DNA from 2 places in the Salimicrobium jeotgali genome. Region 2 is predicted to be linked to the other one. Evidence: a T-box and tRNA genes for the amino acid it is inferred to sense, from the RefSeq annotation. Region 2 holds a T-box; the other holds one or more tRNA genes.
What was found. The T-box of region 2 lies ahead of pheS (phenylalanine--tRNA ligase subunit alpha). A T-box ahead of a tRNA ligase gene usually reads a tRNA of that ligase, here a tRNA-Phe.
Positions count from the first base shown of each region.

Region 1: it has a tRNA-Phe gene. The T-box ahead of pheS (phenylalanine--tRNA ligase subunit alpha) is inferred to sense a tRNA for this amino acid. The anticodon was not compared.

Region 1 is NZ_CP011361.2:38,614-46,188, forward strand. Features, by position in the region: gene dnaB (replicative DNA helicase) at 1-905, shown strand, start outside; gene AAV35_RS00210 (adenylosuccinate synthase) at 1,038-2,330, shown strand; gene AAV35_RS00215 (LOG family protein) at 2,409-2,951, shown strand; tRNA gene AAV35_RS00220 (tRNA-Phe) at 3,028-3,100, shown strand; gene yycF (response regulator YycF) at 3,445-4,149, shown strand; gene walK (cell wall metabolism sensor histidine kinase WalK) at 4,156-6,009, shown strand; gene AAV35_RS00235 (YycH family regulatory protein) at 6,006-7,343, shown strand; gene AAV35_RS00240 (two-component system regulatory protein YycI) at 7,343-7,575, shown strand, end outside.
Region 2 is NZ_CP011361.2:965,660-973,234, reverse strand. Features, by position in the region: gene pheT (phenylalanine--tRNA ligase subunit beta) at 1-381, opposite strand, end outside; gene pheS (phenylalanine--tRNA ligase subunit alpha) at 394-1,428, opposite strand; T-box leader at 1,470-1,680, opposite strand; gene AAV35_RS04840 (TrmH family RNA methyltransferase) at 1,728-2,465, opposite strand; gene AAV35_RS04835 (M42 family metallopeptidase) at 2,589-3,674, opposite strand; gene AAV35_RS04830 (dUTP diphosphatase) at 3,742-4,224, opposite strand; gene AAV35_RS04825 (hypothetical protein) at 4,343-4,741, shown strand; gene rplT (50S ribosomal protein L20) at 4,887-5,243, opposite strand; gene rpmI (50S ribosomal protein L35) at 5,273-5,470, opposite strand; gene infC (translation initiation factor IF-3) at 5,500-6,045, opposite strand; ribosomal protein L20 leader region at 6,089-6,215, opposite strand; gene thrS (threonine--tRNA ligase) at 6,319-7,575, opposite strand, start outside.

The sequences.
Region 1 (7,575 bases), 930 kb from region 2:
GGAAGAACTCGCAGGCTTTCAAAAATATTAAAGACGTCCTGATCGACGTGTACGATAATATTGAACAGCTTCATCAGAGTGACGGCAACATCACCGGAATCCCTACCGGCTACAGGGATCTCGATACGATCACCTCCGGCTTCCAGCGGAACGACCTGATCATCATCGCGGCCCGTCCGTCGATGGGTAAGACGGCATTCGCCCTGAATATCGCGCAGAACGTAGCCGGTCAGACAGGAGAGAACGTTGCGATCTTCAGTCTGGAAATGGGCGCCGATCAGCTCGTCTCCCGTATGCTCTGTGCGGAAGGCAACATAGACGCTCAGCGTCTGCGTACAGGGAAAATGGAATCCGATGACTGGAACAAATTGACGATGGCGATGGGAAGCCTGTCTAACGCAGGAATTTATATAGACGATACGCCGGGCGTGCGCGTGAACGAAATCCGGTCGAAGTGTCGTCGTCTCAAACAGGAGCACGGCATCGGAATGATCCTCATCGACTACCTGCAGCTCATTCAGGGGAGCGGCAACTCCCGGGAGAACCGCCAGCAGGAAGTATCGGAAATCTCCCGTTCCCTGAAAGGGCTGGCGCGTGAACTGAACGTTCCGCTCATCGCACTTTCCCAGCTGTCCCGCGGTGTGGAATCACGTCAGGACAAACGCCCGATGATGTCAGACCTTAGGGAATCCGGGTCGATTGAGCAGGATGCCGATATCGTCGGTTTCCTGTACCGGGATGATTATTACGACCAGGAATCGGAGAACCAGAACATTATCGAAATCATTATAGCGAAACAGCGGAATGGCCCGGTCGGCAACGTCGAGCTTGCCTTTGTGAAAGAGTACAACAAGTTCGTCGACCTTGATCACCGCTACAGCGATTCAGATATCCCCCCTGCCTAGCGCAGAGGGGATTTTTATAATCAAAGAATTTAACGAATGTTTACAGATTTTAATTGAATAATGTTCGGTTTTTGTTGACGATATTCCGGATTATTGGTAAACTGAATAAGAATTAATGCAGGAGGTGTCTTCATGTCATCAGTAGTAGTAGTCGGAACCCAGTGGGGAGACGAAGGAAAAGGCAAAATTACGGATTATCTATCCCAGCATGCGGAAGTCGTAGCCCGTTATCAGGGTGGGAATAACGCAGGTCACACAATCAAATTTGATAATGCTACATATAAATTGCACCTGATTCCTTCAGGGATTTTCTTTGAAGATAAACTTTGCGTGCTCGGAAACGGTATGGTCATCGATCCGAAAGCACTGAAGGAAGAACTGGCCTATTTACATGAGCACGGTATTTCAACGGACAACTTGCGTATCAGTAACCGGGCGCACGTCATCCTTCCCTATCATCTGAAACTCGACGAGCTTCAGGAAGCGGATAAAGGTGATAACAAGATCGGTACTACGAAAAAAGGAATCGGTCCTGCCTATATGGATAAGGCAGCCCGTATGGGTATACGGATCGCGGATCTTCTGGATAAGGAAAGCTTCCGGGAGAAACTGGAACAGAACCTGGCCGAGAAAAACCGTCTGTTCGAGAAGGTATACGGAGACCGCCCGTTTGAGATCGACGATATCCTTGAAGAATACTATCAGTACGGCCAGGAGGTCGAAAAGTATGTATGCGACACCTCCGTCGTTCTGGACGATAACCTCGACGAAGGACGCCGCGTTCTGTTTGAAGGAGCGCAGGGGGTCATGCTTGATATCGATCAGGGGACGTATCCATTCGTTACATCCTCCAACCCGATTGCAGGCGGAGTAACGATCGGCGCCGGTGTCGGGCCTTCGAAGATCAAGAACGTCGTCGGCGTCTCCAAAGCCTACACGACGAGAGTCGGAGACGGACCTTTTCCGACGGAACTGACAGACGAAATCGGAGATCAGATCCGTGAAACCGGAAATGAGTACGGAACGACGACCGGACGTCCTCGCCGCGTCGGCTGGTTCGACAGTGTCGTCGTCCGTCACGCCCGCCGCGTGAGCGGTATCACCGATTTATCGCTGAATTCCCTGGACGTACTTACAGGTATCGACACGCTGAAAATCTGTACGTCCTATAAGTATAAAGGCGAGATTATCGAAGAATTCCCGGCGAGCCTTAAGAAACTGGCGGAATGTGAGCCTGTATACGAAGAGCTTCCGGGCTGGGAGGAAGACATTACGAAAGCGGAAAGTCTGGATGACCTGCCGGCGAATGCGCGTCACTATCTGGAGCGTATTGCTCAGCTTACCGGCATCCCGCTGTCCATTTTCTCCGTCGGCCCGGACCGCACGCAGACGAACGTGGTACGCAGTGTCTACCGGGAATCGTAAACGTTTTGCCAAAGACCTTTTGCATAGTCAAAGGGTCTTTCCTTTATTCAGAATAAATTCGGTTCGGGAGGAATAAAGATGAAAATATGTATTTTTGCGGGGTCCCGTAAAGGAACGAACCCCGAGTATGAAAAAAAGGCCGGTGAACTCGGCAGGCTGCTCGCCAGACAGGGAATCACGGTCGTCTACGGAGGGTCGAGTGCGGGATTGATGGGTGCTCTCGCTAACGGTGCGCTGTTGGAGGGCGGTGAAGTGATCGGCGTCATGCCCCGCCAGCTCGACGGCATCGAAGTGTCCCACACGAAACTGACGCAGCTCATCCAGGTGGAGACGATGCATGAGCGGAAAGCGAAAATGGCCGAACTCGCGGACGGCTATATCGCCCTTCCCGGAGGTTTCGGTACGCTTGAAGAACTGACGGAGACGATTACGTGGGCGCAGATAGGTATCCACCATAAGCCGGTCGGACTGCTGAACGCGGCAGGTTACTACACCCCCTTTATGACGATGGTGGAACATGCTGTAGAATCCGGATTTGTGGACCTTGAACATGCGAACCGTCTGAAGCTGGAAGAAGACCCCGCCGACCTTGTAAATGCTTTGTGGGAAGTAAAGAAATGATACCCGCTATTGCCGACAGCGACAAGCTATGGTAAGATAGGTTTCGTCCTCAGGCATTGGCGCCTGTCATTCCCGCGGCTCGGTAGCTCAGTCGGTAGAGCAACGGACTGAAAATCCGTGTGTCGGCGGTTCGATTCCGTCCCGAGCCACTCCAGACGAAGTACTCTGATATTAATCAGGGTACTTTTTTTATAAAAAAATTCAGGCAGAAGCAGAAATCGTTACCTCCGGGGGTACGATTCTCCTCCGGAGGTAACGATTATCGCGTAATCATTACGTTCGGAAGTACGCAGGAGGCGTGAAAGTAACGATTCCTCTATTATCGTGCCCTTCGTGAAGACTGCAACCTCCCGATCGGCACAAACACCGTCAACGACCATCTTTTTCACAAGTACCGGCTCCTTTTTCTTTCATCAAAAAAGGACAAGATAAAAAAAATGAGTTAGAATAGATAAGGAGCACGAAAGTTCAGAAGAAAGGGAAGTGAACGTACATGGCTCACAAAATATTAGTAGTAGATGATGAAAAACCGATTGCGGATATACTGAAATTCAACCTGGAGAAAGAAGGCTACCAGGTCGTTTGTGCCCACGACGGGGACGAGGCGATCGCGAGCGCCAAAGAGGAAGATCCCGATCTTGTTCTTCTGGACATTATGCTTCCGGAAAAAGATGGGAACGAAGTGTGCCGGGAGATCCGGAAGACGCACGCCATGCCGATTATTATGCTTACGGCGAAAGATGCCGAAATCGACAAAGTACTCGGCCTTGAAATGGGTGCGGATGATTACGTTACGAAACCGTTCAGCAACCGCGAACTCATCGCACGTGTAAAAGCGAACCTTCGCCGCCAGCAGCATGACCCGGAAGAAGGGGTGCAGCGTACCAAGGAAATCGAAATCGGCCGTCTCAGTATCCAGCCGGATGCCTACACGGTCAAAAGGGACGGGAACTATATTGAGCTGACTCACCGTGAGTTCGAACTTCTTTATTACCTGGCCCGCCATACGGGACAGGTGATGACCAGGGAACATCTGCTGGAGACGGTGTGGGGGTATGACTATTACGGAGACGTCCGGACAGTCGACGTAACTGTCAGACGCCTTCGTGAAAAAATCGAGGAGAATCCGAGCACTCCGGCCTGGATCGTTACCAGACGCGGTGTCGGTTATTATTTAAGAAATCCCGAACAGGAGTAGGCGTGTATGAGTAAGGTTGGTTTTTTTCAGTCGGTCCGGCTGAAGCTGATTATTGTATACATCCTGCTTATTCTGCTCGGTCTTCAGGTGATCGGTGCCTATTTCGTCGATCGGCTGGAAGCACAGCTGGAGAATAACTTTACGGAGTCTGTGGAAAGCCGGCTGGACGCTCTGGCTTTCAACATTCAGCAGGCCTTCGAAGAGGACAGGACTGAAGAGGATCCGTCTCTTGAGAGCGACGTCCAGAGCATTCTGAATTCGTTCAACGAAGGGTACGTACGGAATGAAATCAGACAGCTGCAGGTAATAGAGGAAGGGTCGAACGTCGTTATCGCCGCCTACGCAAGCGGAGATGCGACCCCTCAGGCGAACGTCGGGAAAAAGACTACAAATCCGGACGTTCTTTCTGCATTCCTTCTTCAGGACCAGTCGAGCCCGGAGACACGGGTCGATTCCGAGACGGGGCAGAGGCTGTGGGTCGGAACGCGTACCATTACGAATGACGTGGACGAAACGGTGGCGGCCATTTATTTTGAAGCGGACATGAGTCCGGTGTATGAAGAGCTTCAGGATATCAATACGATTTTCGCAAACGGAACAGTCATTTCCATTATCGTTACGGCGATACTCGGAATAATCGTAGCCGGTACGATTACGAAGCCGCTCATCGAGATGCGAAGACAGGCGCAGATTATGGCGACCGGGGACTTTTCCCAGAAAGTGAACGTCCACGGAAACGACGAAATCGGCCAGCTCGGCCACACGTTCAACGACCTGAACGACAAACTGAAGATCTCTCAGGCGACGACGGAAGGCGAACGGCGAAAGCTCAGTTCCGTCCTTTCCCACATGTCGGACGGGGTGATCGCCACGGACCGTTTAGGTATTATCACACTGATGAACGCTCCCGCCTCGCACCTGATCGGCCAACGCTTTGAGCAGGTGCAGGGGAAACCGCTGATCGACGTCCTCGGCCTCGAGGACCAGGTGTCGAGTGCGAAGGAGATGGAAGACCTCGATTCCGTGATCGTCGATATGAGTACGAATGATCAGCACCTGCTGCTGAAAGCCAACTTCTCCGTCGTTCAAGACGAACATTACGAAATGAACGGGTTCATCACCGTTATCAGTGACGTAACTGAACAGCAGCGTGCCGATCAGGAACGGAGGGAATTCGTCTCCAACGTCTCCCACGAACTGCGTACGCCGCTCACGACGATGCGCAGCTATCTGGAAGCACTCAATGACGGTGCCTGGCGGGACGAGGAGATCGCTCCGAGATTCCTCGACGTGACGCAGAACGAAACCGACCGGATGATCCGGCTCGTCAACGATCTGCTGCAGCTGACGAAGATGGACCATAAGGAATCGAGTTTTTATAAAGAAAAAGTGGAGTTCGTATCTTTCCTTGAACAGATCATCGAACGTTTCGAGATGAACAAGAGGGAAGATATCCAGTTTTCAAAACAGCTGCCGTCTGACAATGTGTACGTGTGGCTGGATAAGGACAAAGTGACGCAGGTGCTCGATAACGTCATCTCCAACGCCACGAAGTACTCACCGGAAGGCGGTACGATCCACTTCGCCGTGAAGCGGGTGCGGCAGAAACTGCAGGTAAGCATTAAAGATGAAGGGCTCGGGATGCCGGCCCACACGGTAGAGAAAATATTCGACCGGTTTTATAGGGTCGACAAAGCAAGATCCCGGGAAATCGGCGGTACCGGTCTCGGTCTCGCTATTGCCCGGGAAATAATCGAAGCTCACCACGGGGAAATATGGGCGGAAAGTCAGGAAGGTAAAGGTACGACGGTATTCTTCACGCTCCCGCTCATGCGCCAGAAGCGGAGGGGAAATAAATGAGCCGAGAGGCGATTAAAACTATCATTTTAATTATTCTGGTCGCTTTCAGTCTGCTTTTGACCCTTGCACTCTGGAATTATCAGCCGAACCTTGAGACCGTGGACCAGGGAGACGGACTGATTGAGGAAACGGACATCGGAGGGACGGAGAAGAACGTAAGGAAACTCCTCACCCCTGAGCAGATCATTCAACACGACGACGGGACTCATTATGGATACAAAAACCCGGAATACATTGAAGAAGCCTACAGGCGGATGCAGTACTGGACACTTTTCAATATAAGCGTGGCCGAAGCGGAGATTCCGGAGGAAGAGGGGAGCCTTGAAATCATTTTCCCTTCCACGCTCAGTTCGGAATCGGTACGGAACATTTTCCCTATTGAAAATCAGGACGTGACTCTCCCCTCTTTATCCTTCGACCGGGCCTTCGTCCAGTGGAGAGGCGGCGAAGCGGAAATAAGGTTTCTTACGCCGGAGGGCGGACAGATGCTCCAGGCTTCAGTTCGTCCGGGGGACATGACCGCGATAATGCAGGAGATAGATGAGGCCTCTATGTGGGAAGAGCACACAATGTTCCAACAGGACGAAGACCGGCGCATTTACTTGCCGGCTGAGCGCAAAGAAGTACCGAAGGACGTCGTGGTGACGGAGACTCTTCCGTCGAAACCGCTAAAAAACGTACTGTTCGAAGATCCGAGTGTCGTCAAACAGTTCCCTCTTTCCGGAGGCGACCTGCGTCACTCGGACGGGCTGAGCCGGATGGACCTGATCGCCGGGCAGAAAAAGATGCATTACCTGAACCTGGTTACGGAAAATTCGAGCCAGTCGACCTCGGCGTTCAATCCGGAGGAAGTGCTGCAGGAAAGCGTCTCCTTCGTCAACAACCATTACGGGTTCACAGACCCGTACCGCGTCCGGAATGTACGTTCCGCATACGGCGATGTCAGTTTCGATATGTACTACAACAACCGGCCGATTCATAAAGACAGCGAGAATTTCACAGGTATGAATGTCCGGTTCGAGGAAGGTATCCTGCAGGAGTACACGCGTCCCATGGTTTCCATCAACCCTTATCAGGCGGAGGCTGATGATTCGGGTGAAAATCAGGTAAGTACGCTTGCTTCCGGTAAGACCGTGGAAACGGTCATCATCGATTCACCGAAATACGATAAAGGGGAAATCACCGATATCGAAATAGGGTATAAACTTGTGTCCCAGGGCGGAGGGTTCAGCAATTATTACGATCTGATCCCGGCCTGGTTCATCCGGGTCAACGATGAATGGAAAGAGCTCAAGGATGTGGATACGACCGTCCGGAGAGGGGGAGGAGTGTAATGCAGTGGGGACAGATTAAGACCATCTTCATTATCAGTTTTCTTCTTCTCGATTTTTTCCTTCTGATGCAGCTGTGGGCGAACCGCGAGAACGATGTCATTCAGGAACAGACGGATACGACACTCGAAGAAGAGCTTGAAGTGCAGAACATCGATATCTCGAACGTACCTTCCGAGGTGCCGAACGTCACTTTCCTGAATGCTGCGCCGAAAGGTTTTTCCGAGCAGGAGCT
Region 2 (7,575 bases):
CACTCCGAGTTCCTGAAGGGAACAGATCATTCCATTTGATTCTTCCCCGCGCAATTTCGTCTTTTTGATTTTGAAGTTGCCCGGGAGCACGGCTCCAGGCTTAGCTACAGCCACTTTCTGTCCTGCTTTTACGTTAGGGGCACCGCAGGCGATCTGAAGGGTCTCTTCTCCGGTGTCCACCTGACACAAAGAGAGTTTGTCCGCATCGGGATGCTGCTCACAGCTGATGATATTCCCGACAACCACCCCCTGCGGCAGCTCTTCCGGCTCCGAGATGCCGTCCACTTCAATCCCGGTTTTTGTTATAATTTCCGACAGTTCCTCTGTCGTATAGCCGCTGATATCTACGAGCTCTTTCAGCCAGTTCAATGAAATAAGCATATTAATTCCTCCTTACGCGTTATGATATTGTTTGAGAAAACGTACGTCGTTCGTATAAAAATGGCGTATGTCGTCAATTCCGTGCTTCAGCATTGCAATCCGTTCAGGGCCCATCCCGAAAGCGAATCCGGAATATTTTTCGGAATCGTACCCGGCCATTTCAAGAACGTTCGGATGCACCATACCTGCTCCGAGAATTTCTATCCAACCGGTTCCTTTACAGACGGAACACCCTTCTCCTCCGCAAACTTTACAGGAAATATCCATCTCTACGGAAGGTTCCGTAAAAGGGAAGAAACTCGGGCGCAGACGGATTCTCCGTTCTCTTCCGAACATTTTAGCCGCAAATTCCTGCAATACCCCTTTCAGATCGCTCATCCGAACGTTTTCGTCGACAAGCAGCCCCTCGATCTGGGTAAACTGGTGGGAATGCGTGGCATCGTCGTTATCTCTCCGGTACACTTTCCCCGGACATATCATTTTTACAGGTTCTTTTCCGTTTTTGGCATTCATCGTTCTTGCCTGTACCGGAGACGTATGCGTACGCATCAGCAACTCTTCGGTAATATAGAACGTATCCTGCATATCGCGGGCAGGATGGCCCTTAGGCAGATTTAATGCTTCGAAATTGTAGTAATCCGTTTCCACTTCCGGACCTTCTTTGATTTCAAAGCCCATCCCGATAAACAGATCTTCAATCTCCTCAATAATTGAAGTGAGAAGGTGCGGCCCGCCTACCTGGACCGGACGACCGGGGAGGGTAACGTCAATGTCTTCATTTTTCAGCTGTTCCTCAAGGGCTTCGTCTTCAAGTCTGGACTGTTTTTCCTCAATGGCATCGGCAATTCTTTCTCTTACTTCATTTGCTAGCTGACCTATTACCGGACGTTCTTCTTTAGGCAGTTTGCCCATCCCCCTGAGCACTTCCGTTATCGGCCCTTTTTTTCCTAAATATTCTACGCGAATATTCTTTAATTCGTCGACTGTTTCCGCCTGCTCTACTTTCAGCAGTGCCTCATGTTCGAGTTCCTGCAAACGTTCCTTCATTATCCATACCTCCTTATAAATACAAAAACCCCGCCCCCTGAAGAAGGGACGAGGTTCATGGTCGCGGTACCACCCTTGTTGACACAGTTGTGCCCACTTTGCGTAAGTTAACGGATCGTCATCCGGACACGGCTGTGTCAGCTCAAGAGTGAAATTTCAGCAGTCGCTGCGGCAGCAGCGTTTCCAGTCTGAGACGCTGCCTCCCTGTAACCGATATTGCGACTGTCTACTTTGCTCCGTCAAAGCTTTTACCTGTATAACTAATAAATAATTATAGGAAAATTGTAAAGTAAATGCAACTACTGATTCACCGCAAACATTAATATTCCCCCGGCCACAGCGACATTGAGCGATTCCGCTTCTCCGAATATCGGGATTTTCACTCTTTCGTCAGAAAGCCCGAGAAGCCCTTCCCCAACTCCATTCCCTTCATTACCGAGAAGAATCGCTACTTTATACGGCCGCTTCAATTCCGTGTAATTGCTGGCTCCCTGCAAGGCAGTCCCCCAAACGGTAACACCTCTGCTTTTAAGTACGGGAATCTCATCTTCCAGTGAAACTTCCATCACCTTCATGTTATGAAACATCGAGCCCTGGGTCGCACGTACGACTTTATCGTTAAAGCGATCTGCGCTCCCCCTGCCGATGAGTACTGCATCAAATCCCGCAGCATCTGCCGTCCGTATGAGCGTTCCGAGATTTCCGGGGTCCTGGATAGTGTCAAGGAGAAGAAAACGTGATCCCGTTTCCACTCCCTCTTCTTTTTTATACACGACTGCCATAATCCCCTGCGGTGTCTCTGTTTCCGTAATCTCCTTCATTACCGCTTCACTTACAAGTTCCTTATTCCCTTCATAAGAAAACGGCACGCGGGACTCTTCCTGAACTATAAGTTCCTTCACTTCCCAGTCACTATTAACTACTTCTTCCACAAGGTGATAGCCTTCCACGAGAAAAAGTCCATACTGATCTCTGTATTTCTTCTTATGGAGTTTCTTCCACTCTTTCACTTTTTGATTTTTGACGGATGTTATCATTGGTTATTCCTCACTCTTTCCTTACTCTTACCGGCCATCGTTCACCGGCCGATAGTCTTAATCCTCACCGCAAAAGTAACAGGACCTGCCCCTTGGAAATGGAGCGGGTCCTGTTCAGTATGATCAGTTGAACGTAATATTCTCGACAGTTTTATTATCAAGGTTTTTGATCACTTCTACAATAATACTTACTGCGTTTTCGAAATCATCCCGGTGCAGCATTGCAGCATGGGAATGGATATAACGGGTCGGTACTGTAATGGAGAGCGCCGGTACCCCATTATGACTCAAATGAATGGAACCTGAGTCCGTACCGCCTGCAGCCATGGAATCGAACTGATAAGGGATATTATTCTTATCTGCCGTATCAGTCACAAAATCCCGCAGCCCTTTATGCGAAATCATGGACGCGTCGTAAAGAATGATTTGAGGTCCTTCTCCCATTGAAGCCTGGGCATCTTTGTCCGTAACGCCAGGAGTATCACCGGCGATGCCGACGTCCACACCGAAAGCAATGTCAGGCTGGATCATATTGGCAGCTGTCTTCGCCCCTCTCAAGCCTACTTCTTCCTGGACTGTCCCTACACCGTAAACGATATTCGGGTGTTTTTCTTTTTTCAGGCGCTTCAATACTTCGATGGCTATTGCACAGCCGATCCGGTTGTCCCATGCTTTGGCAAGCAGCATTTTTTCGTTGTTCATCTGAGTGAATTCAAAATACGGGACAACGGAATCTCCAGGTTTCACTCCGAATTCAGCCGCTTCTTCCCTGGAGCCCGCACCGATATCGATAAACATATCTTTGATATCCACAGGTTTTTTACGCTGTTCTGCTGAAAGGATATGCGGGGGTTTCGAACCGATGACACCTGTAACATCGCCTTTTCCGGTCATGATTGTAACGCGCTGGGCCAGCATCACCTGACTCCACCAGCCTCCTACTGTCTGGAAGTAGACGAACCCGTTCTCGTCTACACGTGTTACCATAAACCCTACTTCATCGAGGTGACCGGCCACCATCACTTTAGGGCCTTTCTTATCTCCGCGTTTCTCAGCAATCAGACTTCCGAGGTTGTCTGTGTATACGCTGTCCGCGTAAGGCTTTATGTACTGCTCCATCACGTCGCGGGCTTCTCTCTCATTACCCGGGACTCCTCTTGCATTCGTAAGATCTTTAAGCATCGTAAGCGTTTCGTCTTTCTTCGCCATCTTATTACCTCCTTTGAATTACTCCCTGTACATTATAAACCGAAGTCGAAAAAATCACAAAAATAACTCAATACCCACGGTCCTGACGATCGTAATTTTCATCATTTTTTTCGAGATAGGCCTGCTTCATATCTTCTTCAGAAATGTTCAGCGCAGCAGCAAGAGTTACGTACGCATCAAAAAGATTTTGATAAGCCTGCTTCGTTTTTTTACGTTTCCATTCTCCCAAACGTTGGTATACCGTTAGAAAGGCCTCCGTCCGGGAGGTGACATCGGAAATTTCCGCTGACTCGACATAACTGTTCAACTCTATTCCAAGGGAGAGCAGAAAATGAAGCCCGTCCACGTACTCTTCCTTGATGGTTTCATGATCACTTTCAGGTTTATTACTCCAGAATTTGAAACATCTCGTCTCGTTTGCCAGTTCCCCAAGTTCCACGTAAAAAGCCAGAGTCTTATGATCGACGACCGACTCTTTTTCTACATTTTTATGCTGCTCGATGTACTTATCCAGCTGCCGCTGGTATTCATAAAGTTCTGCCCAGTGCATTTTTCTCCTCCTTATCGTTACGTCGGGTGAAAACAGCGCTATCATTTTAAGAAATAGTTGAAACTTCTGCCCCTGTTCTCCCGTATCTCTATTATAAGCCTACAAGGGGACGATTACTATGATGGTCATTTTATTCAGAATACTTTTATTGGCTGCACTCCTGTTTCTCGTCTATACAATGGTGCAGCTGGCCAAAGATCCGAAACGGCAATTTAATACGGCTGTGGAACACCGCAGTTTTTATTTCGAAGATAACGAAGACAATCCGAAGCGCAATTTCTTTATCACTTACAAAGGAGCTATCTTTGAGGGTGAGAAATATGTCGGGGCTACGGAAGAGTCTTTCGAAGTGGTTTCCATTACAGTTTCCGCAAAAGAACCGGACAGGCTGACGGGGATGGAACGGGAAGATCTTTATTTTCTGGAAAAAGAAATTCTGATCCGTTATCCTCACGCCTCCATCGAATGGAAATATCCGATGAAAACATTGTTGCAACGGCCGTTTGAAAAACAATAGAAAAACCTGCAGGAAGATATGCTCTTACTTTATCTTTTTTCGTACCCGTCCACCCGTTCTGAAGAAATAACACTTGTAAAACTCTATCTAAACAGAAAGCCATCTCCCAAACCAGGAAGATGGCTTTCTTACGTTCAAAACGCGTTTATTTAAGAGCTGTTTTAGCCTGATCTACAAGAGAAGTGAAGGCTGCTTCATCGTTAACTGCAAGATCGGCAAGCATTTTACGGTTCACTTCTACTCCTGCGAGTTTCAAACCGTGCATAAGACGACTGTAAGAAATGTCGTTCATGCGTGCTGCAGCGTTGATACGTGCAATCCACAGTTTACGGAAGTCACGTTTACGCTGACGACGGTCACGATACGCATACTGACCTGACTTCATTACCTGTTGTTTTGCTGTTTTAAATAGGGCGTGTTTCGAACCATAATAACCTTTAGCTAGCTTTAAGACACGTTTACGACGTTGACGTGTCACTGTTCCACCTTTAACGCGTGGCATAATAATCCCTCCTGATTGTGATACTTAAATTATTTTTTCGGAAGCATGTTCTTGATACGACGATAGTCTCCGTTAGATACGAGTGCATCTTTGCGCAATTTACGCTTCTGCTTTTGAGACTTATTGGCAAACAGGTGGCTCGTATACGCGTGGGAGCGTTTAACCTTCCCGTTACCTGTTTTCTTAAAGCGTTTCTGGGAGCCTTTATGAGTTCTCATTTTTGGCATATCCATTTCCTCCTTTAACTAGATGTCGGTTACTTGTTCTCGTTAAGTGGAGCAAGCATCATAAACATATTTCTGCCTTCCATCTTCGGCTTCGTTTCTACCTGCGCTATATCTTTACACTCATCAGCCATACGGTCAAGTACTTTTTGACCAAGCTCTTTGTGTGTGATGGCACGACCGCGGAAACGGATGGAAGCTTTCACTTTGTCCCCTTTGGAAAGGAACTTACGCGCGTTACGTAATTTCGTGTTGAAATCGTGTTCTTCGATACCCGGGCTCAGACGTACTTCTTTCAGTTTGATAGTCGTCTGTTTCTTACGGGCTTCTTTTTCTTTCTTCTGCTGTTCAAAGTGGTATTTCCCGTAATCCATGATCCGGCATACCGGTGGTTTCGCGTTAGGTGCAACCATAACGAGATCGAGTTCTGCATTCGCAGCAATGTCCAACGCTTCATTACGAGATTTGACACCAAGCTGATCGCCATTTACGTCTATGAGACGAACTTCTTTGGCACGAATCTTCTCATTAATTAACGTCTTATCGTTTTTGCTAATATCTAGCCACCTCCAAATTATATTCGGAAAATCATAACAAGATCTGTCATCGACAAGTTGTTGATTACACAAAAAAGTGCGGGTACATAACTGCACCCACACGTAGCCCTACTGAAAAGCAGGGAAATTGAACCTGCCAACTGCTCATTGAGCGTCGATCAGGTGAGAAGCGGGTGCTTCTTCTTGTCTCAGATCCGTTCATTCATTTACCTAATATATATTATCACCGAGTTCTTCCCTTGTCAAACCTTTATTTCATTTTGAAGGAGCAGGAATACCTGCCCCTCCCTCTCATTATTTCCGCAATAATTTCTGGTCTATTTCGTTTCGCACTTCTTCGATAAAAGTGGATACCTCTTTCGTTTCCGAATTCTGTTCTCCGTACCTGCGTACGTTCACAGCATCGGCTTCTATTTCTTTATCGCCTACGACGAGCTGGAACGGTATCTTTCCTGTCTGGGCCTCACGGATTTTATATCCGATTTTTTCGTTACGTTCATCTACGCTCACCCGGATTCCTGACTGGCGCAGACGATCTTCGAGCTGTTTGGCGTAATCCAGATGGACGTCCGCAGAGACCGGAATGATCCGCGCCTGTTCAGGGGCGAGCCACGTCGGGAACGCCCCCTTATATTCCTCGATGAGGAAAGCTACGAACCTCTCCATCGTGGAGACGACACCGCGGTGGATAACGACAGGACGGTGGTCTTTGCCATCTTCTCCGACGTACGTGAGATCGAACCGTTCCGGCAGGTGGAAATCAAGCTGGACCGTGGAGAGCGTCTCGTCTTTTCCGAGAGCCGTTTTCACCTGAACATCCAGTTTCGGACCGTAAAAAGCTGCTTCCCCGTCCGCTTCCACGTAATCAAGCTCCATTTCATCCATCGTTTCCTTCAGCATAGCCTGGGATTTATTCCACATCTCATCGTTATCTACGTATTTTTCCTTGTCCTCGGGATCACGATAGGATAGACGGAAATAATAGTCGTTCAGGCCGAAATCGTGATATACCTCGCTGACAAGTCTGACGACGCGTTTAAATTCATCTTTCAGCTGATCGGGGCGGGCGAAAATGTGAGCGTCATTAAGCGTCATAGCACGGACGCGCTGCAGACCTGCAAGGGCGCCGGACATTTCGTGCCGGTGCATCGTACCCAGTTCCGCGATACGGACAGGCAGGTTACGATAGCTGTAGTATTCATTTTTATAAACCATCATATGATGCGGGCAGTTCATCGGCCGCAGCACGAGATCCTCGTTGTCCATCTCCATCGTAGGGAACATATCCTCTTTGTAGTGATCCCAGTGTCCACTCTTTTTGTACAGATCCACGCTTCCAAGAACGGGAGTATAAACGTGATTGTACCCCAGTCTTTCCTCCAGGTCCACGATGTAGCGCTCAATTGTACGGCGGATCGTGGCGCCGTTTGGAAGCCAGAGTGGCAGCCCCTGTCCGACTTCCTGACTGACCGTGAAAATGCCGAGTTCCTTACCTAGTTTGCGGTGGTCCCTCTCTTTTGCCTCTTCTCTTAAACGAAGATATTCGTCAAG